2 regions of the Dorea formicigenerans genome follow, and region 1 is predicted to be linked to the other one. Evidence: riboswitches for the same ligand, from Rfam matches in the RefSeq annotation. Region 1 holds a riboswitch; the other holds the start of a gene.
The links. A riboswitch is a leader RNA that binds a small molecule or an ion and turns the genes downstream of it on or off. The one in region 1 is predicted to bind cyclic di-GMP.
Positions count from the first base shown of each region.

Region 2: it holds a riboswitch for cyclic di-GMP, as region 1 does, so the genes downstream of both, bilS (flavodoxin family protein BilS) here and NQ560_RS05040 (hybrid sensor histidine kinase/response regulator) in region 1, are expected to answer to the same signal.

Region 1 covers NZ_CP102279.1:988,663-1,000,985, reverse strand. Annotated here, with positions in the region: gene NQ560_RS05040 (hybrid sensor histidine kinase/response regulator) at 1-3,003, opposite strand, end outside; cyclic di-GMP riboswitch class I at 3,235-3,325, opposite strand; gene NQ560_RS05035 (Abi family protein) at 3,774-4,715, opposite strand; gene NQ560_RS05030 (hypothetical protein) at 4,877-5,002, opposite strand; gene NQ560_RS15860 (tetratricopeptide repeat protein) at 5,252-5,815, shown strand; gene NQ560_RS05020 (ABC-2 family transporter permease) at 5,924-7,114, opposite strand; gene NQ560_RS05015 (ABC transporter ATP-binding protein) at 7,107-7,991, opposite strand; gene NQ560_RS05010 (hypothetical protein) at 7,975-8,754, opposite strand; gene NQ560_RS05005 (RNA polymerase sigma factor) at 8,741-9,280, opposite strand; partial or broken gene NQ560_RS05000 (MobA/MobL family protein) at 9,447-10,453, shown strand; gene NQ560_RS04995 (DUF4825 domain-containing protein) at 10,596-10,976, opposite strand; gene NQ560_RS04990 (YjdF family protein) at 11,038-11,454, opposite strand; gene NQ560_RS04985 (helix-turn-helix domain-containing protein) at 11,890-12,323, opposite strand, start outside.
Region 2 covers NZ_CP102279.1:1,343,569-1,355,891, forward strand. Annotated here, with positions in the region: gene NQ560_RS06605 (phosphoribosylformylglycinamidine synthase) at 1-3,328, shown strand, start outside; gene gdhA (NADP-specific glutamate dehydrogenase) at 3,617-4,951, shown strand; gene NQ560_RS06615 (hypothetical protein) at 5,195-5,491, shown strand; gene NQ560_RS06620 (hypothetical protein) at 5,507-5,788, shown strand; gene NQ560_RS06625 (hypothetical protein) at 5,785-5,916, shown strand; gene NQ560_RS06630 (APC family permease) at 5,928-7,310, shown strand; gene ftsH (ATP-dependent zinc metalloprotease FtsH) at 7,448-9,265, shown strand; tRNA gene NQ560_RS06640 (tRNA-Met) at 9,535-9,608, shown strand; cyclic di-GMP riboswitch class I at 9,707-9,782, shown strand; gene bilS (flavodoxin family protein BilS) at 9,924-10,427, shown strand; tRNA gene NQ560_RS06650 (tRNA-Val) at 10,499-10,571, shown strand; tRNA gene NQ560_RS06655 (tRNA-Met) at 10,589-10,662, shown strand; gene ispF (2-C-methyl-D-erythritol 2,4-cyclodiphosphate synthase) at 10,846-11,415, shown strand; gene NQ560_RS06665 (GNAT family N-acetyltransferase) at 11,504-12,323, shown strand, end outside.

The DNA of each region.
Region 1 (12,323 bases):
GATATCCATAAAAACAAGATCATACAATCCTTCCGGAGAAGCTTCCACTTTTTCAACTGCGATTTTCCCATTTTCTGCTATTTCCACTTCTGCCCCTGTCATCTGCAAAATTTCAACAGCAATTTCTCTGTTCAACTCATTATCCTCAACCAGCAGAATCCTTTTTCCTGTGTAGTCTGATTCTGACAACTTCTCCAGATAATTTTTTGCTGTTTTTTCTTTTCTGCCTGAAGTAAACTGCCGTAGTGTTGCCGTCAGCCGGGAACGGAACAGCGGTTTTGCAATAAAAGCATCTACACCTGCAGCCTTTGCTTCTTCTTCAATTTCGCTGAATTCATAGGATGTCAATACAATGATGGTGATCTCTTTTCCTATCCGTTTCCGGATCTGTCTGGCAGTCTCTATACCATCCATATCCGGCATCTTCCAGTCTAAAATAACAGCAAAGTAATCATCTTTCAACTCATGCCGTGCATAACAGCGCTCAACCGCTTCCCTGCCAGAGAGAACCCATTCACCCATAATACCGATTTCCTTCAGTGTGGCAACTGTACTTTCACAGCATGTCTTATCATCATCCACTACCAGAACCGGCAGCTTCATCAGATTTTTGTCCTGTTCTTTTTCTTTTTCCTGAAGCTCCAGATAAATTGTTACTGTGATTTTAGTTCCCTTGTGCAAGGTACTATCCACTTTAATAGTGCCATTCATCAGGTTCACAATATTTCTGCTGATTGCCATTCCCAGACCGGTTCCCTGAACTCTGGTTGTACGTTGGTCATCCGCGCGGCTGAAAGGATCAAACATGATTTTCTGGAATTCCGGTGACATACCGATCCCATTATCCTCAATCGTAAATTCATAGCATCCAAGTTCTGAAAATCCATTTGGCTTTTCCTCTATGGAAAAAATAATATTTCCACCATCCGGTGTATACTTGATTGCATTACTCATCAGATTCACAAATACCTGCTGAATCCTCAAGCTGTCACCACAGACAGCCTCATGTTCAATATGATTGATGTGTATATCAAAATTATGTTTATGTTCATCAAGCACCGGTTTCGTAAGTGTAATAAGATTATCTACCAGCTCTGACAGATTGAAATCTTCCTGTGCCAGTGTCATTTTTCCACTTTCAATACGTGCCATATCCAATACTTCATTGATCAACCCCAGCAGATGGCGGCTTGATTCTGTGATCTTGCCGAGGCATTCAATAACTCTCTCCTGACTCTCAATATTTGCTCCTGCGATCGCTGTCAGACCGACAATAGCGTTCATCGGTGTCCTGATATCATGGGACATATTGGAAAGGAATTCTGTTTTCGCACGATTAGCATTTTCTGCGGACCGGTAAGCCTCTTTCAGTGCCTGACGGGATTCAATCTCTGCTTTCTTCTCCTGTGTCACATCCATGGATGCCAGCAATACTTTTACCAGTTTTCCATCCTCCCATTCCAGGGGTATGTAAGAGGCGATCTTATAAGTCTTTTCATCCTGGCTGCAGTACTCAAACTTATAAATATCATTTTCACTTTTCAGTTTTTTCCGAATATTATCCGGGGCTATCAGGATATCTATAGCTTCCAATGGTTCCAGAGTCTTATATTTTTCAAGAACCTGCATCTGAAAATCATGATAAAATCCCAGAGGTTTATATATCATCTGTCCATTCAGATTGTAGAATTCATATCTGTCATTTTCCAGATCACAGACAACAAAACGGTCAACCAGACGCACAATACTCTGGATCAGCAGCTCCATGGAAGCATTGTCCGCTGCCATCTGCAGATGCCGTGCACTCTCCACCTTTGTCTCTGTGATATCCCGCAGAAAGATCATGGCATATTCTGAATCCTCTATCTCGCCGCGTATGATCACATTGCGGACCCATCGTTCTTCTCCATTCAAAGTGATACGGCACTCCAAAGCCAATTCGGTTTCCAGACCCTTCAGCCTTTCTGCAATATAACCACGGTCGTAAAAAGAGGATACCGCCTTCTTATCTGTCTCCACAACATAGGAATCCACAAAATGCTGGATCAGTTCATCCCATGTATGACTCTGTTCAAAGACTGTCATCAGGGACGGTTCAACCTTAAAGGTATCAAAAGTATTCGCTTCCAGATTCACATAATACTCACACAAATCTGCTTTCGTAAAAGCCCGGTGGAAAGCAGCAGATTTTTGTGCCTGCATGATTTCTTTTTTCTCCCCATCAATGTTAATAAAAATCCCGGCAATCCTGCTGGCAGAACCATCCAGACGGCGTATTACTTCTGCCGATGCCCGAAACCACTGGTATTGATTATCCTTCATTCTCATACGATACTCTACCTGGTATTTTATCTGGTTCGTCTTATCCTTAATTGCCGCCTGAAGCTGCACCATTACTCTTTCTTTATCCTGTGGATGCAGAAGATCTGACCAGGATTCCAGTTTATTCGGAAAATCCAGAGTGTCATGATAGCCAAGCATTTTTCGGAATTCATGACTCCAGTTTGCATTCACAATCTCACTGTTTTCGTCACAGTCAAAATACCAGAAGCCGGAATAGATAGCCTCATTGAGCAGTGTCAAATTTACATGATTCCAGTTGACCTGTACGGACATAACCCAGATCTGTCTGCCCGCCTCATCTGTCGCATCCTCTTTACAAAGCCGTACATTTTTCACTGTACCGTCTGCAGCAAGGATCTGTGCTTCCCCTGTTCCGTGAAGCTGCAAAAAACGGTCTCGCTCCAGTATATCTTCCTCGCCATAAAAGAAGTTTCTCAATGAGCCTTTTGTCTGTTCCATGAAAGTATCGAATGTGTATCCTGTACTATGCAACAGCAGATTATTCACAGACAAAATAGACAGGTTTTGGTCATAAGATCCTGTCATTATACCTACACCGCCATTATTTTCCAGTGTTTTCTGTACGGCCTGTGACATGTCCTGTGTCTGCCCCGTTACAGTCTCACCTAATGAATATATTTTGTCTTCATAATTTTTCATTTTATAAAAATCCTCTCTCCGTCTCATGCCTTCTTCATCCTGCTTTTATCTGTATACAGAAAACCTGTCCCTGCTAGTTTTGTTACCCATTTTTGCATACAAAAAGGACACTTGCCAAAATCTGCCAGTGTCCCTACTATATTTTTTAAATCACACATCTATATAGTATAAAAGATATCGGAATCTCTTCTGTTCAAACATCTTTTCCATATATTATGATGATATGGAAACAGTGGCAACCGGCTGACATGGTCAAGTTTTCTGACTTTAGTCCCTTCTGGCTTTGCGCCCCTGCCTTTCAACAGGTTTGCCTTTAAAATAATCTCTTTTTTTCCAAAAAAACATACCACATGGTTTTCCTCACGTCAATAATTTTTTTCAAAAAATCTACACATATTTTACTTCTGTTTTTGAACTTCTCTTTATAAAAAATCTAAATCGATGAATCCTAAAAACCTAACATTTTTTCATATGAAGCTCATTCATCATTTATAGTGCTATTCTCTCCACTAACTAAACATAACCTATTGTTACTCATAATTTTGTCATATCCAATCCAAACAGCGTAAAACTTTTTATTGCAGCGATTGACGAAGCCGACCGTGACCGCACACCAAAGCAGACACTTCCCGGACGTCAGTTGACAAACCCACAAGAAATCTTATCTTTAATGTCAAAAAGGAAAAAAACAAACTCTTAAATATTAAAATTCTTCAATAAAAAATCCTCTAAGACAATAGGTGCTTCACTATCTCTTAGAGGATATTTCTTTAATTTAAATGGTATCTGGTAATATTTTTCCAATTTTTCGGGAAACCCATTTTATTCAATAATTCAACTTCACTTATATGCTCTACTTCTCTGTTTACCCGGTCAATCTCTTTTATGAGCTTTCTTTTAAATTCCAGAAAATCTTTTCCGGGTAATAGATATCTAAAAGCAATCACCACAGCAAACAAATCTTGTTTTCCTTTTTCGTACTGATTACCACTCTGTGGTAATGAAAGTTTTTTATGAAGCGGTGTATCCGCAATAGCATCTACTGTTCTGTATGTAAACAGTCGTTCCCCATGGGCACATACATTCCTATACTTAGTGAGAACAGATAGAAACTGTTCCATCTGATGCTGATTCAAAGGTTCAAAGTTTTTTGATACTTTTGATTTTAAGGACTGCGGAAACACTCGGAACATTTTTGATAAGTTTCCAAACGTAAGTACATTTGCCAAAACCCATAATGGAATTTCACCATATGTCTTGCGGTAATAATTGATATATGTATAATCTGTGGTCGTTGTTGCTCGTTTCAAGGTCGCTATCAACTTTACGATTGTTGCATGATTTCTTTTTGTATTATTATAATTATTAGCATCTAGGTACTGCTTCTGCTCTGCTCCATACATTTCAGTAAAATAGTATGACATCAAAGAACGCATCTGTCGCTCAATCTGCAGTAAATATTTAAAGAACAACTCTCTAAGCTCTGCATCAAACTTATACAGACTGACTATTTCTTCAAAACTTGTTCCTACTTTATATTTCTTTGTATTCGATATTCTAAAAAGATGTTTATATCCTCCCATAAGAGGAAAATATCCTATTTGACGTAACATCTCTTCCGCATATTCTCTGTCTTTTATTTTTATTCCCTTTTCATCACTGATCCAAGAGACCTGGTCACTAAAAGAAGAGAATTTTTTCGGTGTCTGCATCTCATTTCTCCTTAAAACAAAAGAGGGAGAGACCCGCAGGCTCTCCCCCGCCTGTAGGCTTCTCAAGTTTCTACAGAACGATCACTGAGCTTAGTATACGTCATTTTAAATGTCCTGTCAATATGCCAAAACATTCTCTGTCATATCAGCTCAAAATTATTCTATGCTGTTTTTTCTTCCTTATTCTGTTTTTCTTCCTCCAACTCCCGAAGGACTTCAGCACCGTACTTATCAATCATCCGTACCAGAAAATCAGTGCACCGCTCAAATTCAATATTCTGTTGCATAAGCTCCTCCCGTTATTGTTTGTTCTGAGCTTATTTTACAGAACCTGCCTGAAAACCACATTGAATAGAAATTGATTGTAAATTGACACAATCACTTTAAAAATATCCGCATTTTCTTGAACCGAATGTATGTTCGTGTTATGATAGATATACTCAATCTTAACTACGAAAGGGGAATTTCTATTGAATTGATGCGATTTTTCTTCTATTAGCACTTGCTTAAAAAATCATATCAGCGAAAGTAATCAAATGAGTCAGCCTGATTTTTTATACGAATTATTTGAAGATTTTATGGATGATCCGGCAAATCAGGATTATTCAATGGATAACGGTCTGGTTTGCCGCTGGATGACTGGTCAGGCTAAAATCAGTCCTAAAATATCCGCTTACTATTCCAAGCCATCCAATCAGGAAAAATTAGCCCATACCATCCACCAGAATCTTCTTCCACTGATGTCTGACTGTAATATGGCTATACATCAGATTGCCAATTATGCAATGTTCCTGACAGAACAGCAGGAACCCGAAAGAGGAATCTCCGAATTACAAAAATTATCCGGCATCATCAAGGAATACCATTCCGATGACTGTCTGGATTATGCCAAAGTACAGGAAACCCTTGGAACCATTTATCTGATGACTGCCAATCTTCCGCAAGCCAAAACACATTTTAAAAGAGCTTTCAAAATATATGAAAAGATCTGGGCTGATGAACCAGAAATGATTGAAGCAAAATATCAGGAAATTCAGGAGTTATATCCACAGATTGGATTTTGCATTGGAAAAAATCTATCCGGTCTTTTAACAAAATAAGCATAATTTACGGCGGGCAACTTGCCCGCCGTAAATCTTTAAATTATGCTTTGATTTTTCCAGAAAATATTTTACTTACTTTGTTTTTCATGAGTATGAATACAATTTTTACTTATTTCCGTATCTGCGAAAACTCTTATAAATAAAAGGCAGTAAGGCTATTGCCATCACTGTATACATTACCATTACAAGCGAAATTTGTCGAAATACACAATTCCCAATCTGATAAATAAGTGGGACTTTTACACTTGCCTGTACATTTGTCAAAATTGTTGGTATCAAATTGAAAAGCGTTGTATACCCAGAAAGTGCCCGTCCTATAAATGGCAATAAGCAATATAAAAAGAACGGAATGCAAACAGCGACACTAATTGTATGCATTTTAGCCGCTACTAACATAGACACTACAGCCGCCAGCATACTGGCTATAAATCCACATACAACTGTCAACAAATAGTATTGTCCATATGACATAATGTAAATACTATACGCCTGATACATTTGATAAGGTGTATTCATACCACTGGTTCCCATAATTCCAAAACAAATCACACTAAGTAATATAATTCCCATACAATAAATCATAACTGTCGTAGCTATTCCTGCCAGTATTTTTGTTTTAACAGCTTTTGTACGTCCATACTTTGTAGAGAAAAATACTGCATCTGCTTTTGTCTGAAAATCATCTGCAAATATTCCAGCACAAATAAAACCAACTATGATTGCCAGAATAATAGAATACGTTTCTACATACATAATCATAGTATCCCACGAACTATAAGATTCGTATTCTACTGGTAATTTTATTTCATTATATTTCTTTTCCAAGTATTTTTTCTGAACAGAAGTCTTTCCATATTCTTCTGCCATCTTTTCCATATTTTTATGATAAGTGTCATAGAACTCTTGCACATTTTCTTCTGTAATTTGATTCAGAACACTTTCATCATATTCTGAATCTGGTGTTAATACCGATATTATAAAACCCCTAATATCATCTATCGGTTGCAATGTCGTTCCGTAAATTGCATTTTCTTCTGAGGATTGTGTCACCGCATTTTTATTTTGTTCTATAACTTTTCCAAGTTCATCTTCTGTCAATGTACCTTTCCATGCTCGTCTGTTATCTGTAAGTTTTCTTGTTGCCATAATTCCAGTACTAGCATTTCCATTCTCATCCACATAGCGATTACTTGTAACTGCAAATCCGCTAAAAATGACAGCAAGTATCAATGCCAATCCGATTGCAAATACATTAATTTTCTTTGAAAAAATTCGTTTTAATTCTAATTTAAGCATCTTGTTTTTCCTCCGATTTTTCTCCAAAATAAAATAGAAATGCATCTTCCAGATTTTTTTCTACAGCCACAGCATCTTCTGTTGGCTTTTCTATTGAAATAATTCTAAGCTCTGCTCCGGTTTTTGTTGTTTTTATATTTCCAACCAAATATTCATTCATATACTTGTCTATCATACTTCTCGAAACATTACATTGCCATACCTTTTCTTTCATAGAAGATACTAAATCTTCCGCAGTACCTGCATAAAAAAGTTCTCCATCTTTCATTAACATAATGTTATTCGCAATGTACTCAATATCCGATACAATATGTGTAGACAAGAGCACCAAACGTTCTTCCGACAATTCACTAATTAAATTACGAAAACGTATTCTTTCATTCGGGTCTAATCCAGCGGTAGGTTCGTCCAGGACAAGAATTTGCGGATCGTTTAACATCGCCTGTGCTATTCCTACACGTCTAACCATTCCTCCAGACAAATTCTTCATTTTTCTTTTACTGAATTTTTCCATTCCTACTTGATTTAATAATTGCTTCACTTTTTTTCTGGCAAACGGTATTTTTAACCCTTTTATAGAAGAAATGTACATCATGTAATCATATACGGTCAAATCTGGATAATATCCAAAATCCTGTGGTAAATATCCCAGAACTTCTCGGTATTCACCTCCTAGTTTCCATATATCTTTACCATTCCATAATATTTGTCCTTCTGATGGTTGAACAATCGTACAAAGCATACGCATTAATGTGGTCTTTCCTGCTCCATTTACTCCAAGCAGTCCATAAATTCCTTTTTCCATAACACAATTCACTTTATTAACAGCATTTACTTCTCCGTATTGTTTTGTTACATTTTTAAATTCTAATTTCATACGTGTAATCCTCCAAAATTTTTTCATCAAATAGCAATGACTTCTGAACACAAAAAATAAAATATACAAAAGTTAATATCAGCATAGCCACCCATACCGGAGTTACAATTTTCTGATAAATAACATCATTTGCAACAATCATCATCCATAAACCAACCCATACCAGACAAGAAAGCACTGCTATATATTCTGATTTTTCCCATCTGCTGTACAATACACGAAAACATATACAACATGAAACATTTACCGGAAGCAAAAAATTAACCACCAAATCACTTAACGAGAGTATTGTTGTTTGATATGTAATTGCCAAAAACACCATAACGATCACCAGATCCACTACTCCAAACATTAACATTCTTGCTGTACAAATCTGACGCAGTGTGTAATAAGACGCCTGCTCAATCTCAATCGCACCATTTCTTCTGTTTTTCCAAATTTCCGGGATAATCAGAACCACAAATATTGTGGCAGATATTCCCATAATCCTCATCATATCTTTTATGTCTGACGTATAATTACTCAACCATATCCATAGACACATAAGAACACAACCTTGTAAAATCCACCATCTTTTTTTTATGAATTTTGTCTGCTCATACAAAAATTCAAAATACGATGTTCTATGCGATTGTTTCGATAAAATTGACTCTGACAAAATATTCTGACATGCTTTTACTGTTCTGTTTTCTGCTTCAATCCTTACATATTTTTTTTCAATCTTCTCTTTATATTCCTTTATTTGTTGCTTATATTTCATCATAGTTTTTCACCTCCAACTCTTTCATCAAAAGTTCTTTTGCTCTTCCAATTCGATATTTTACAAGCGAAAGTTTTATGTGAAGTAATTCTGCAATTTCTCTTTGTTTCAATTCTTGAAAAAAATATAAAACTGCCGTTTCTCTAATTTCTTCCGGTAACTTTCTCACTGCCTGTTCAATAGTTAATCGGACTCCTAGCTCTTCTACATGATTTTTACTACAGTCCTCTGATTTTAGCAGTTCCTCTGATGGAATATCTTTTTTCTTTTTGTAATAATTTTTAACGGTATTTCCGGCAATTGTATAAAGATAATTCTTAACTTTTCCATATTCTTTATATCTATATAAATTGGAAAAGAAACGTGTAAATACTTCTTGTGTCAAATCCTCTGCCTCATAGGGATCATTGATATGTAGCAAACAATATTGATATATACTTGAGTAATATTTTTTGACCAGTTTTTCACACGCATCTTCATCTCCTGCTCTTGCTAGATGTACTAACAAAGAATCAGTTTTGTATTCCATTCGCAAATTTGCCTCCCTCTGTTTTCTAAATAATATAACAATCCTACTATAAAAAAAGTTAGAATTTTCTTTTGTTTTTATTTATATTTTTCTAAATATTCTTCCAAACATAAATTTTCTTCTTTCATTATTTTAGTGACAGTCGTTCCAACATAACGGTAATGCCATCTGGCGGGCAAACTGGGCAGATGCCGTAAATAAAATGCTTGCACGTAATCAGATAAATGCTACCATTGATCACCGCAGCTTTGCAGATCAGGGAATCACCGAACAGCCAACCCCATCCATGAAGGCTACATGGCCCAAAATATGGAAAAGAAAGGCATGATAGCAGACCGCTGTGAAATCAACCGTCAGATTCGTGCGGATAACAAAATGCTCCGAGAATTAAAAGCAAAGGTAGCAAAACTGGCTGAAGCTGTAGAAAAGTCTATTCCAATAATAGCTGAAACGTTAGAAGCGATCCGCAATCATATGATTTTTACACAGTATCATTTACTTCATAATGAGATGCAAAAAGAAGTGATCCATGACTGGATGAATCATTTTAATCCAATACTGAATAAATACAACACAGTTAAAAAGGAACTCAAAGCTAAAGTTACGGAACGGAAAGAACTGAATGTGCAAAAGGATAAAACCAGTATTTTGAATCCCATCCGGCATATAAAATTAAATCAGCAGCTTACCACTATTACCGAAGAAATCGAAGAACTGAAATCAAGGAAAGAGCAGCTAATCTTCCAGGCAGAATGCTCTACCGATAAAGATGTGACGAATCTATCCAAAAAATATGACCAGATGAATAACAATCTTGATATCCTGGATTCTCAGGACATCTCGCTCAAAAAACAGATTGAAAAAGATGCCGCCGCTTTCCAGGAAGAAAAATTTCGTCCTGAACCAGAACAGTATACAGAATTGCTGGACACCCGAATCCAGATACGTCCTGATTTTCGGGATAAGCTAATCGAACAGCTCAAAGGTACTTTCGGTAAATATTATGACTATCACCGTCGTGATATTGCCGCCAATGAGGTAGATTATCTCAATGTGGAAGATCCTGATGTTTTTTCCCATCGTGCCTGGGAACTTGAATATCAGCGAGAACAGGAAATGCGGCGAAATCAGCCTGCAAGAGCTAAGAAAAAGTCCTATGATATGGAATTGTAATCATCTTCGAGTAGATAACATGCTCTTACAAATCTCTTGTTCAAAAATAAACTCCTTTCAAAAAGGCGTATGGAAATCAAAACTTCCATACGCCTTTTTATATTCTGCTCTTCAAATTGTCTAAAAGTTGACTAAAAATATATCACCGTTCATATGATACAATAATTTCTTTGCTATCTGCTGTTTTATAATCAATTGTTCCCAAATTACCAATCAAGTCAAATGTCATATCTGCATTAACCTGCAATTCATCTTCAAGTTTGGCTGCAGACGGCTCATCTTTTAGAAAAACTGTTAATCTATAAGGCTCTGTTTCAGACTGTATCTCTATACTGTCATATGAGTATCCCGCCGGATACTCTTGACCACTTACAATATTTATAACATTTGAAGAATCTCCTACATAATCTGTCTTATACTGCGATAAATCAGGAATTTCGTACAGTTTTTCTTTTTTTCCGCACGCCGAAATCAACATTATTGACATGGCGACTAACATAATTGCAAGTACTTTTTTCTTCATAGAAACACCTCCCGAAAGCTTTATTCAACACTTTTCGATTTGAGTAAAAGGCCAAGGGACTTTAATGTCCCTTATGCTTTTCTCTTTTCTTTCGCTGTTTCAGTTCAAACATTCGCTGCTCTTCTGCCTCTTTTTTCTTGCGTCTTTTCTCTTTGCGTTCCTGCTTGTTCTGTTCCTGCTGTAATTTCAACGCCTGTTGCGATTTTGTACCAATGCCTATTTCCAGCATCTGCTTCTTTACTTCCCGCTGCATCCGTTTCGGATTTCTTTTGATATCCTTTACAACAGTTTCAACAACCGAACTGAATTTCAAACTGAAATAACACTTTTGAATATATTCCTGTACTTCATAATCTTTTGGCTCTGCACCAAATGTTACCTTTGCCACAGATAGTTTACCATCTTCGATGCGTTCAAAGATTCCCACCCAAAACGGCTCTTCAAAAAATACTGTCAGCTTTCCATTTACTTTGTCCATAAGAATCCCTCCTAAAATTGATTGAACAAAGAATGGACAACCCGGAGGGGCAGGTTACTTACCCTATTTATATAGGACGGCCGGGCTACCTACCGGCTCTGGCACATCAAAGATGTACGTTGCATTTTTATCTTTGCGTTTATAATCAAGCCATATGGCACGATTAACTTAATTCTATAACTTCTAAGTTACATTCCTCAAAAATCTTCTTGCTTCCTAAGATTCTATCTTCTGTTCAAATCATACCATATGATTAATGCATTTTCTATATACTTTCTTGATACCCAGCAAAAACCAGAAAAAAGCTCCCGAAGGAGCTTTCCACGTTTTAAATGTATGCTAATTCGCTTAACACAATCTCTTCTGCATCATTCCTTATTTCCCATGAAGAATGTTGTAAATTAGTAATATCCACAACGATAACAGGTAATTTAATTATTCGTATTTTTTCCCGATAATGTAAATCGAAACTACCATACCACCTAATATCATAATTAAGAAAATTTTACTTAAAATATCCCATAAAGCTATATTGAGACAATTGATTATTATAATACCTGCAAGAGGATATAGAACAACCGTTGCAAGTGTCCAAATTTTTAAAGTTGTACAGATGTACATCCAATTTCCGTTGTTAAAGGATAAACCAACTAGATGTATTCTAAAAATTCCTTGTGAAACATAATTTATCTTGTTTGCATCATAATATGTTGGTAATATGTCTTTGGCAAAGAAACAAAACCATGCACCAAATAAAAGCATTAACCCTGTAACCAGCAATATATCATCTTTCATCTCAGCTATTGAATTCCCAGATACGACTAACATAATAATTTCTGTAATAGATATTAAAAAGCATAGCAAATATG
Region 2 (12,323 bases), 350 kb from region 1:
CTCAAGAGAAGCAGCAGAGGAGAAGCCGGAGACACTAGTGACAAAATTTGACGAGCCTGCTGATGTTATTGTATTTGACGGGTTTAAGGATATGGAAGAGGAAGAGCTTAAGAAATTATATGATTCTCTTGGACTTGCAATGACATTCCGTGACTTCCAGCATATCCAGAATCATTTCAAAGGGGAAGAGCACCGCGATCCTTCCATGACAGAGATCCGCGTACTGGATACTTACTGGTCAGACCATTGCCGTCATACAACATTTTCAACAGAACTTACAGAAGTTTCCTTTGGAGACGGAGATTATCGAAAACCGATGGAAGATACTTACAAGCAGTACCTTCGCGATCACAGCGAGATTTTTAAAGGGCGTGAGGACAAATTTGTATGTCTGATGGATCTTGCATTGATGGCTATGAGAAAGCTGAAAAAAGAAGGCAAGCTTCAGGATCAGGAAGAGTCAGATGAGATCAATGCCTGCAGTATCGTTGTACCGATCAAGGTAGATGGCGTGGAAGAAGAGTGGCTTGTGAACTTTAAAAATGAAACACACAACCACCCGACAGAGATTGAGCCTTTTGGTGGAGCTGCTACATGTCTTGGCGGAGCAATCCGAGATCCATTATCAGGACGTACTTATGTATACCAGGCAATGCGTGTGACCGGAGCAGCAGATCCGACTGTGTCTATCAAAGATACAATGAAAGGAAAGCTTCCTCAGAAGAAACTGGTTCGGGAGGCAGCTCATGGATATAGTTCTTATGGTAACCAGATCGGACTTGCAACTGGTGCAGTTAAGGAGATCTATCACCCGAATTATGTGGCAAAACGTATGGAAATCGGAGCAGTTCTCGGAGCAGCACCAAGACGTGCAGTAATCCGTGAGACTTCAGATCCTGGTGATATCATTATCCTGCTCGGTGGACGTACCGGACGTGACGGCTGCGGTGGAGCAACCGGATCTTCTAAAGTACATACAGAGGAGTCTATCGAGACTTGTGGAGCAGAGGTACAGAAAGGTAATCCGCCGACAGAGCGTAAGATCCAGAGACTGTTCCGCAGAGAGGAAGTCAGCAAATTAATTAAGAAATGTAACGACTTTGGCGCCGGAGGAGTTTCTGTTGCAATCGGAGAACTTGCTGACGGACTTCAGGTAGATCTGGACAAAGTACCGAAGAAATACGCAGGACTTGATGGAACAGAAATTGCAATTTCTGAGTCTCAGGAGCGTATGGCTGTTGTTGTAGACCCGAAGGATGTAGATGAATTTATGGGATATGCAGCAGAAGAGAACTTAGAGGCAACAAAGGTAGCTGTCGTAACAGAGGAGCCAAGACTTGTATTATCCTGGAGAGGTAAGAAGATCGTAGACTTATCCAGAGCATTTTTAGATACTAACGGTGCTCATCAGGAGACAAAAGTAGCTGTAGATATTCCAAGCCGCAAAGACAGTATCCTCGTAAGAGAAGAAGTGACAGATGTCAAAGAAAAGTGGATGGAGACATTAAAAGATCTGAATGTGTGCTCACAGAAAGGTCTTGTGGAAATGTTTGACGGTTCCATTGGAGCATCTTCTGTATTTATGCCGCATGGCGGACAGTATCAGATGACAGAGACACAGGCTATGGTTGCAAAGCTTCCTGTACTGACAGGAGACTGCGATACGGTTACAATGATGAGTTTCGGATTCGACCCGTATCTGTCAACATGGAGTCCGTACCACGGAGCTATTTACGCAGTGACAGAGTCTGTAGCAAAAATTGTGGCAGCAGGAGGAGATTACAGTAAGATCCGTTTCACATTCCAGGAGTACTTCCGCCGTATGACAGAGGATCCACATAGATGGAGCCAGCCATTCGCAGCACTTCTTGGTGCTTACAGTGCACAGCTTGGATTTGGTCTTCCTTCTATCGGTGGAAAAGACAGTATGTCCGGAACATTTGAGCATATTGATGTACCACCGACACTGGTTTCTTTTGCAGTGGATGTGGCAACAGAAAAAGATATTATTACACCGGAGCTTAAGAAAGCAGGAGATAAGCTTGTATGGCTTCAGATCCCGACAGACGAGTATGATGTTCCGGCTTATGAAAAAGTTATGGACCAGTATGGTAAATTTACTGCTGATATCCATGACGGCAAGATTGTGGCAGCTTATGCACTTGACAGACACGGAATCGTTCCGGCTGTCAGCAAGATGGCATTTGGTAATCGCATGGGTGTAACATTAGATGCGAGCGTAGAGGCAAAAGACTTGTTCGCACCTGCATTTGGAGATCTGATTGCTGAAGTTCCGGCTGACAAGCTGGATGGACTGACGATTGATTACACAGTCATCGGTGAAGTGACAGAAGAGCAGAATTTTGAATACAAAGATACAAAGATTGCCCTTGCAGATGCTCAAAAAGCATGGGAGAGTACACTGGAGAGCGTATTTGCTACAAATTCCAAAGCAGAGGGACAGGACGAGAAGATTGACACAGGTCTTTTTGATACAAAAGAAGTACATATCTGCGAACACAAGATCGCTCAGCCGACTGTATTTATTCCGGTATTCCCTGGAACAAACTGTGAGTATGACAGTAAGAGAGCTTTTGAGAGAGCAGGAGCAAAAACAATCGTAAAAGTATTCCGCAATATGAGTGCTTCTGATATTGTAGATTCTGTCGATGTATTTGAAAAAGCAATCGCGCAGTCTCAGATGATCATGTTCCCAGGTGGATTCAGCGCTGGTGATGAACCGGATGGTTCTGCAAAATTCTTTGCAACTGCATTCCAGAATGCGAAGATGAAAGAGGCGGTTGAGAAACTTCTTGGGGAGCGTGACGGACTGGTACTTGGTATCTGTAATGGATTCCAGGCTCTTGTAAAACTGGGACTTGTTCCAAATGGAACAATTACAGGACAGACAGAGGATTCTCCGACACTGACTTACAATACAATTGGACGCCACATTTCTAAGATGGTGTACACGAAAGTAGTCAGCAACAAGTCTCCATGGCTTTCCGGAGCAAAGCTTGGCGGAGTTTACACAAACCCGGCATCTCACGGAGAGGGACGTTTTGTTGCAAGTAAAGAGTGGCTTGACAAGCTGATCGCAAATGGACAGGTTGCAACTCAGTACTGCGACCCACAGGGAAATGTATCTATGGATGAGACATGGAACATTAATGGTTCCTATCTTGCAATCGAAGGTATCACCAGCCCGGATGGAAGAGTATTTGGTAAAATGGCCCATTCAGAAAGACGTGGACGTTCCGTTGCAATGAACATTTACGGAGAACAGGATCTGAAGATCTTTGAGTCTGGAGTGAAATATTTTAAATAAAAATAATCAGGCGCTTGCAAATTTTGCAGGCGCTTGTTCTGTATTTCGGCAAAAATACAAAATTATGCAGGAAATGAAAATTAAAATTGCACAAAATATAAAAATAACATTTTTTTGCAAAAAAAATCTTGTGTTATAAAGTAAAATACTTTACAATATTAAAGGACAAAAGCGTCGAAGGAGAAGAACGGTTTTGCCGTCCTTCTTTTTTGAATGATGAATGCAAATAAATCAAGAAATATGGCGCTTTAAATTTCATAATAACATTTTTTCAGGAGGTACAAAGGTATGTCATATGTTGATGAAGTACTGGAAAAAGTAGTGGCAAAGAACCCTGCTGAGCCAGAATTCCACCAGGCAGTAAAAGAAGTATTGGAATCATTGAGAGTGGTAATCGAAGCAAACGAGGAGAAATTCAGAAAAGACGCTTTGCTTGAGAGACTGGTTGAGCCTGAGAGACAGATCAAATTCCGTGTTCCATGGGTAGACGATAATGGACAGGTTCAGGTAAATACAGGTTACCGTGTACAGTTCAACAGTTCAATCGGACCATACAAAGGAGGCTTACGCCTTCATCCTTCCGTAAACCTTGGAATCATCAAATTCCTTGGATTTGAGCAGGTATTCAAGAACTCACTGACAGGTCTTCCAATCGGAGGAGGAAAAGGTGGTTCTGATTTCGACCCTAAGGGAAAATCCGACAGAGAAGTTATGGCATTCTGCCAGAGCTTTATGACAGAACTTTGCAAATATATCGGTGCTGACACTGACGTTCCGGCCGGAGATATCGGAACAGGCGCAAGAGAGATTGGATATATGTTTGGTCAGTACAAGAGAATCCGCGGAGTATACGAAGGTGTACTTACAGGTAAAGGATTAAGTTACGGTGGATCTTTAGCAAGAACAGAAGCCACAGGTTATGGACTTCTGTATCTGACAGAGGAACTTCTGAAACTCAACGGAAAAGATATCAAGGGTATGACAGTTGCAGTATCCGGTTCCGGTAATGTTGCAATCTACGCAACAGAGAAGGCTCAGGAGCTTGGAGCTAAGGTTGTTACAGTCAGCGATTCTACAGGCTGGGTATATGATCCAGAAGGAATTGATGTTGCAGCTCTGAAAGAAATTAAAGAAGTAAAACGCGCAAGACTGACAGAGTACAAGAACTATCGTCCGAACTCAGAGTATCATGAGGGACGTGGCGTATGGTCTGTAAAGGTAGATCTGGCTCTTCCATGTGCAACACAGAACGAGCTTCACTTAGAGGATGCAAAACAGTTAGTAGCAAACGGTTGTGTAGCTGTATGCGAGGGTGCTAACATGCCTACTACATACGAGGCAACTGAGTATCTGCAGGAGAACGGTGTAATCTTTGCACCTGGAAAAGCAGCGAATGCCGGTGGTGTTGCTACATCTGCTCTTGAGATGTCACAGAACAGTGAGAGACTTAGCTGGACATTCGAGGAGGTTGATGCAAAACTGAAGAACATCATGGTAAATATCTGCCACAACATGGTAGATGCTGCAAAACGTTACGATATGGAAGGTAACTACGTAGCAGGAGCTAACATTGCAGGATTTGAGAAAGTTGTAGATGCTATGACAGCTCAGGGAATTGTATAAAAAGTACTAAAATATTTGGAAAGTCCCGGATTTACGGGGCTTTCTTTTTTTGCATAACAGGAATCTTATTTCCTGTTATGCAAAAAATCTCCGGCAGAATCAGTATTTTATGTTCAAAAGATTTTCCACTTATTAAAAAAATAATTGAATTTTATACATAAAAGAGTATAATATAAACAACTAATGTTATCACGATAACATTAAAAAGCGTGCGGAAAATTTTATACAGAAAGGATGAAAAAAATGGGCTCAAAAATGGAAGTGTCTGAGGCGGAAATCCAGAAAGTCTACCACAGGGATTGCATTCTTCTGGCAGGGTTTGCAATATTTATGTGGTGTATTTTAAGTACGATATTACGACAGGCTTTACAGGTAGCGGGAGATTCTACTACAAGAACAATTATGATTTGTATTGCGTTGGTGACTGGAAGTGCATTGTCCCTCGGACTTTTTGCAGTTTACAGACACTTAAAAAGAAACAAAGATGTGATTTATAAAGAGGATCTTGAAAATTTGAAATTGCAGAAGAAAGATGCGTAGTAGGAGTGACAGAAGATGGAAAATAAAAAAGAGACGAAAAATGAAAAAATAATGCAAGTGATAGATGTGTTTTTCGTAATGATCCTATGCTTTGTGGTTTTGCTTGTGACGATGCTTTTTCAAAATCTTGCAGGTGTCAAGGAGGCAGGAAAAGCATATGTGATCAAGGTATCTACACTGGTGCCGGTTGTAGTTGCGCTGGCAGCATATGTAACATTTCTTGTGAAAAGAAGCAAAAAAGATTTAAAGGAAATTATTGAACTGGAATATAGCGAAAAGGAGCAGGAACAGGTATGAGCATATGGACAATTATAAATATTGCAGCATGGGTATTATGTGCAGTATTTCTTTATTTGATCTTGAGTGATCTGATAAAAGTGGAAAAAAGGAACAGAGAAGAGAAAAAGCTTGAAAAGAAAGACTAAGAGGCATACTTATGGAGAAAGAAAAGACAAATGAAAAGAGTCAGGGACTTTCGAAAGTTCTTGGACCAATGCATATCTGGGCTCTTGGAGTAGGAATTGTACTTGTTGGAGAGTTCATGGGATGGAATTTTACGGTCGCAAAAGGAGGATCGATTGGTTCTGTTATTGCACTTTGGACGGTAGCCATGCTTTATGTCATGATCGTGATGATGAATACGGAGATGGGTTCTGTCATGCCGGAGGCAGGCGGACAGTATACAATGGCGAAATATATGCTTGGACCTTTAGCTGCATTTAACGTAGGGCTGATGCTTGTGCTGGAATATGCAATGCTGGAAGCGGCCGATGTTCTGGTCGTCGGACAGATACTTGAATCATTGAACCCGAATGTGAAAGCGCTGCCATTTATCATATTAAGTCTGCTTGTGCTGACATATATGAATTACCGAGGTGTCTATGCAACCTTGACCCTGAATTTTGTGATTACGGCAGTTGCATTTGTGACGATATTTATTTTATTATTTTCAACAAGCTTTTATGATCCACAGATGACTTTGATTAATTTGAAAAAAATGACAGATGGACTTCCATATGGTTATCTTGGAATTATTGCAGCCATGCAGTTTGCAGTCTGGTTTTTCCTGGGAATCGAAGGAGGAGCACTGGCGGCAGAAGAATGCAGGTCTACCAGCAGAGCTTTGCCACTGGGAACTATGATAGGTTTGTCTGTGCTGCTGATTGGTGCTACTACAACATGGTTTGTGTGCTCAGGTCTTGTCCCGGCAGAAAAGCTTGGTGAGTCTGCATATCCGTTGTACGACGCGGCACTGGCAACTGGAAAATTATATGTTATCATTGCATTGTTTGTTGGCACGATCATGGCGTGTCTGGCTTCAGCAAATGGCTGCATTAACGATGCAAGCAGAGCTTGGTTCGCAATGTCAAGAGATGGGCTGATTCCGCCGATATTTGCAAAGACACATCCGAAATATAAGACACCGTACCGGGCAACTGTATTTTTACTGCCGATATCTATGGCATTTGCATTTACAGGAATGTTGGATCAGGTTGTTACATTTTCTATATTTTCAGCGTTGATGGTATATGTGCTGACAGTGATCATGATGTTCCGGTTCCGGAAAATGTATCCCCTTGGAACGATTGAGCGTGGATATGTTGCACCAATCCATCCGGTACCTGCATTGATCGCAGCAGTGTTGATCGGTATGACGCTGCTGGGTATGTATCTGGGTTATTGGATTAATATACTAGGCGGAGTTGCATTTTATTTCCTGGCATCTGTCTGGTTCTTGAAAAGGAGACTGAAGTTTATAGATAAATCACAGTTCTTAAAAGCCGGTACTCAGAAGTGGCCGAAACCGAAGGAATTATAATCGGAAGATTGTACTTTAATATTTTTATTTTACGAAATTCATACAATTTTCATAATATAAAACTAGAATAATCAGACAAAAACTGTTACCATATAAAAGAAAATTGAATTCGATATTGAAAGAATGGAGGAATGATTATGGAACAGGTGAAACGGCCGAAAAAACCGTTGATGTTTTATTATACGATTGTGCTGATTATCCTGATACTATTTAACATTATTGCGATGCCTTACATAAAGGAAAAGCAGATCAAAGATGTAGATTATGGAACATTTATCTCTATGACCGAGAAAAAGGAGATAAAAAAAGTAGAATTGCAGCAACAGGATAATACGATCTTATTTACAGGAAAAGACGGGAAGACCATTTACAAAACGGCGATGGTCAATGATCCGGATCTGACGAAACGATTATATGAAGCGGATGTTTCTTTTTACGGAGAAGAAATTGATCAGTCATCTCCGATCCTGGTTAATATTTTATCCTGGGTGCTTCCAATCTTGTTTTTTGTAGCATTGGGAGAATACATGTCCAGAAAATTGATGAAGCGGGCCGGTGGAAAAAACGCCATGTCTTTCGGAATGGGAAAAAGCAGTGCGAAGATTTATGTGAAATCATCCGAGGGAATCCGTTTCCGTGATGTTGCAGGTGAAGATGAGGCGAAAGAGAATTTAAGCGAGATTGTAGAATATCTTCATAACCCGGCCAGATATAAAGAAATCGGAGCATCGATGCCGAAAGGAATTCTTCTTGTAGGACCTCCGGGAACAGGTAAGACGATGCTTGCAAAAGCAGTTGCCGGTGAGGCAAATGTTCCATTTTTCTCCATGTCCGGTTCTGAATTTGTAGAGATGTTCGTTGGTATGGGTGCATCAAAGGTGCGTGATCTGTTTCAACAGGCAAAAGAAAAAGCACCATGTATTGTGTTTATTGATGAGATAGATGCAATCGGTAAGAAGCGGGATGGACAGATAGGTGGAAATGATGAACGTGAGCAGACCTTGAATCAGTTGCTGACAGAGATGGACGGATTCGAAGACAACACGGGTGTGATCATTCTTGCGGCAACGAACCGTCCAGAATCCCTGGATCCGGCTCTTTTAAGACCGGGACGGTTCGACAGACGTGTGCCGGTAGAACTTCCTGATCTGAAAGGAAGAGAAGATATCCTGAAGGTTCATGCAAAGAAAATAAAAGTTGGTGATAATGTAGATTATAATAAAGTGGCACGTATGGCTTCCGGAGCTTCTGGAGCGGAACTTGCTAATATTGTAAATGAAGCAGCACTTCGTGCAGTTCGTGACAACCGTAAATTTGTAACGCAGGAAGATCTGGAGGAGAGTATTGAGGTTGTTATCGCCGGATATCAGAAGAAAAATGCGATCCTGACAGATAAAGAAAAGCGGATTGTGGCATATCATGAAATCGGGCATGCGCTTGTGGCTGCAAAACAGACTAATTCAGCTCCGGTACAGAAGATTACCATTGTTCCCAGAACGTCGGGGGCTCTTGGCTATACGATGCAGGTCGAGGAAGGCAATCATTATCTGATGACAAAAGAAGAAATCCTGAATAAAATTGAGACTCTTACAGGAGGAAGGGCAGCGGAAGAAATTGTGTTTGGTTCAGTCACGACGGGAGCTTCCAATGATATTGAACAGGCAACCAAGCTTGCAAGGGCTATGATCACAAGATATGGAATGACGTGTGATTTTGATATGGTTGCAATGGAAGTGCAGACGAATCAGTATCTGGGAGGAGATTCTTCCCTGACCTGTTCGACAGAGACGCAGACAAAGATTGATGAGAAGGTTGTGGAAGTTGTTCGAAGTGAACATGAAAAAGCAGCTGGAATATTGATGGAGAACAGAGAAAAACTGGACGATCTGGCAAGGTATCTGTATGAGAAAGAAACGATTACAGGAGAAGAATTCATGAATATTTTAAACGCCTGATCAGGAAGAGGAGTGAATACACTCAGCGAGAATGTGCAGGAGTTCGGGAAAATATATCTACGAGGTAAAACCGGATTCCACGCACAGACTCGCTTTTTCTTTTGAGTATCTATTGGAACACAGGTATTTACTGATGCGAGGGACGAAATAAAAGATGAAATTTTTGCAAATGTAGAAAAAATTGAAAAATTGAAAAAAAGTTGTTGACGAAAGTAGAATCTTATTGTAAACTTAGGAAGCTGGTTCAAGAGAGCAGCGAATATAAATATGGCGGGATAGCTCAGTTGGCTAGAGCACGCGGTTCATACCCGCGGTGTCGCTGGTTCAAATCCAGTTCCCGCTACTTGGAAAGAGAATTCACATTGTGAGTTCTTTTTTTCTTTTTATACTTTGCCATAGAAAAATATAGACATGAGAAAATAAGAAGTGCTATAATTAAAATAATATTTTGGGCAAAACAGACGAAAGTCTGCGACGCAAAGCTATAGGACCTGTAAAATGGTAGCCAGTTGTAAAAAAAGGATGCACACTGTCTATTTGGTATGGATGGATTTTTATCCAAGCCAATTGTTATTAAAGATTTGATTGATGCGTTACAACATAATCTGGAGAGAGTTTAGCACAGCAAAAATCAAACAAAGAAGGAGACGATGAGATTATGGAACAAGAAAATTATTCAATCGTATTCAGTAGTTCAACTGGTAATACAAAGAAGCTGGCTGATGCAGTCTATGAAATATTGCCAAAAGATAAGTGTGATTATTTTGGGGAGAATGATTCAAAGATCCCTCCATCCGATTTGTTGTATATCGGATTTTGGACTGACAAAGGGAGCGCGGATACCAAGACATTAGAATTATTAGCGAAACTAAAAAACAAGAAGATTTTTCTGTTTGGAACGGCTGGGTTTGGTGGAAGTGATGTATATTTTGAAAAGATTCTCGGGCAAGTCAAACAATCCATTGATTCAAGCAATGCTGTTATTGGAGAGTATATGTGCCAGGGGAAAATGCCACAATCTGTGCGTGAACGATATGTAAAGATGAAAGAAAATCCGGAACATCCAGCTAATCTTGATATGTTGATTGCAAATTTTGACTGTGCATTGTCGCATCCTGATATGGACGATCTGGAAAAATTAAAAAAGATAATAAAAAAATAAAAAAAGTTATTGACAATACTCACTATATTGATGTATACTAACGAAGTCGGTTCGAGAGAGCCACAAGATATGGGATCATAGCTCAGCTGGGAGAGCATCTGCCTTACAAGCAGAGGGTCATAGGTTCGAGCCCTATTGGTCCCATATATACCTCAATATATGGCGGGATAGCTCAGTTGGCTAGAGCACGCGGTTCATACCCGCGGTGTCGCTGGTTCAAATCCAGTTCCCGCTACTTGTATAAGAAAAGGAATTTGCAAAAGCAGATTTCTTTTTTTTGTATAAGAAATTGCATTTCCTATTGTGCAAAAAAACTCTAGCTATAGTGGCCGTTCATTGACTCTGAATATTCTCTCATGTATAATAAAAAAAGACATTGACAATGGAGAATGAAAAAAAGTTTTGTGGAGGAATTAAAATGCGAGTTGGTTTGGGATACGATGTTCACAAATTAGTAGAAGGAAGAGATCTGATTATCGGAGGTGTCCAGATACCGTATGAGAAAGGTCTTTTGGGACATTCGGATGCGGATGTGCTTCTCCATGCGATTATGGATGCCCTTCTCGGAGCAGCAGCGCTTGGAGATATTGGGAAGCATTTTCCGGATACAGACTCAAAATATAAAGGAATTTCCAGTATAAAGCTTCTGGAGTATGTACGGGAGCTGATTGATGATGAGCTGTATGTGGTTGGAAATATTGATGCGACAATCATTGCACAGCGTCCGAAGATGGCACCTTATATTGAGCAGATGAAAAAAAATGTTGCAGATGCCCTTGCAATTGAAGTAAGTCAGGTGAATATTAAGGCAACTACAGAGGAAGGACTTGGATTTACCGGAAGCGGAGAAGGTATTTCGGCACAGGCAATTGCGTCACTTGAGACGATTGTGAATTACAGTTACGGTGTCGGTCCGGCGGATGTAAGTTCTGGTTGTGCAGGCAGTTGTGGCGGATGTACGGGCTGTAGTGGATGCCAGAATCCGTAGGTATCATAGTTGTGTGCTTTTGAGCCCAACATCTATATAATCTGGAATTATAAAGTAAAATGTACAGTGTGGCTGGAGGAAAGGACATATGAAAATTGAAAAGCTGGAAGTTTCACAGCATTTAGATACGAGAAAGCTTTATGAAGAAGTGTTTTCGGAAGACGAGAAAAGCTTTGTAGATTATTATTATCAGGAGAAGACGAAGGACAATATAATTTATGTTGTTCGGGAAAACGATGATATTCAGGCTATGCTGCATTTAAATCCATATACACTGATGGTCAATGGAATTGAAAAGGAATCTTATTACATTGTGGCAGTTGCAACGAGAAAGGAATACCGTGGCAGAAGGTATATGGCCGGACTTTTAAGAGAGGCTCTTTTGGATATGTACCAGGCCGGTGTAACATTTACTTATCTGATGCCGGCAGCGGAGGCTATTTATCTGCCACATGATTTCCGGACGATGTATGAACAGAATATTGAATATTATGCTCCGGAGGAGAAACTGGCGGAAAGTATTACTGTACAGGCGGCTGAAGACAAAGATTGTGATGAAATTTCAGCTTGGGCACAGAAAGAACTGGCGAGGAAATACCAGGTTTACGCTAAGCGTGATAAGAATTATTATGAACGGTTACTGAAAGAGCTGTCATGTGAAGATGGAAAGCTTATCATCTACAGAAAAGATGGACAGATTGTTGATGTAAGACCATATTATGAAGAATCTAAAGAGACGGAAGAAGTGGAAAAAAAGGAAGCAAAACCGAAGATTATGATTCGGATCGTAGATGTCAGAAGAATGTTGATGTCGTTGAAGTTAAAAAGTCTCATGGCAGTCAGCTTTCAGATTACAGACCCACTGATTCCGGAGAATAACCGTTACGTTACAATGACAGGAACGGAGT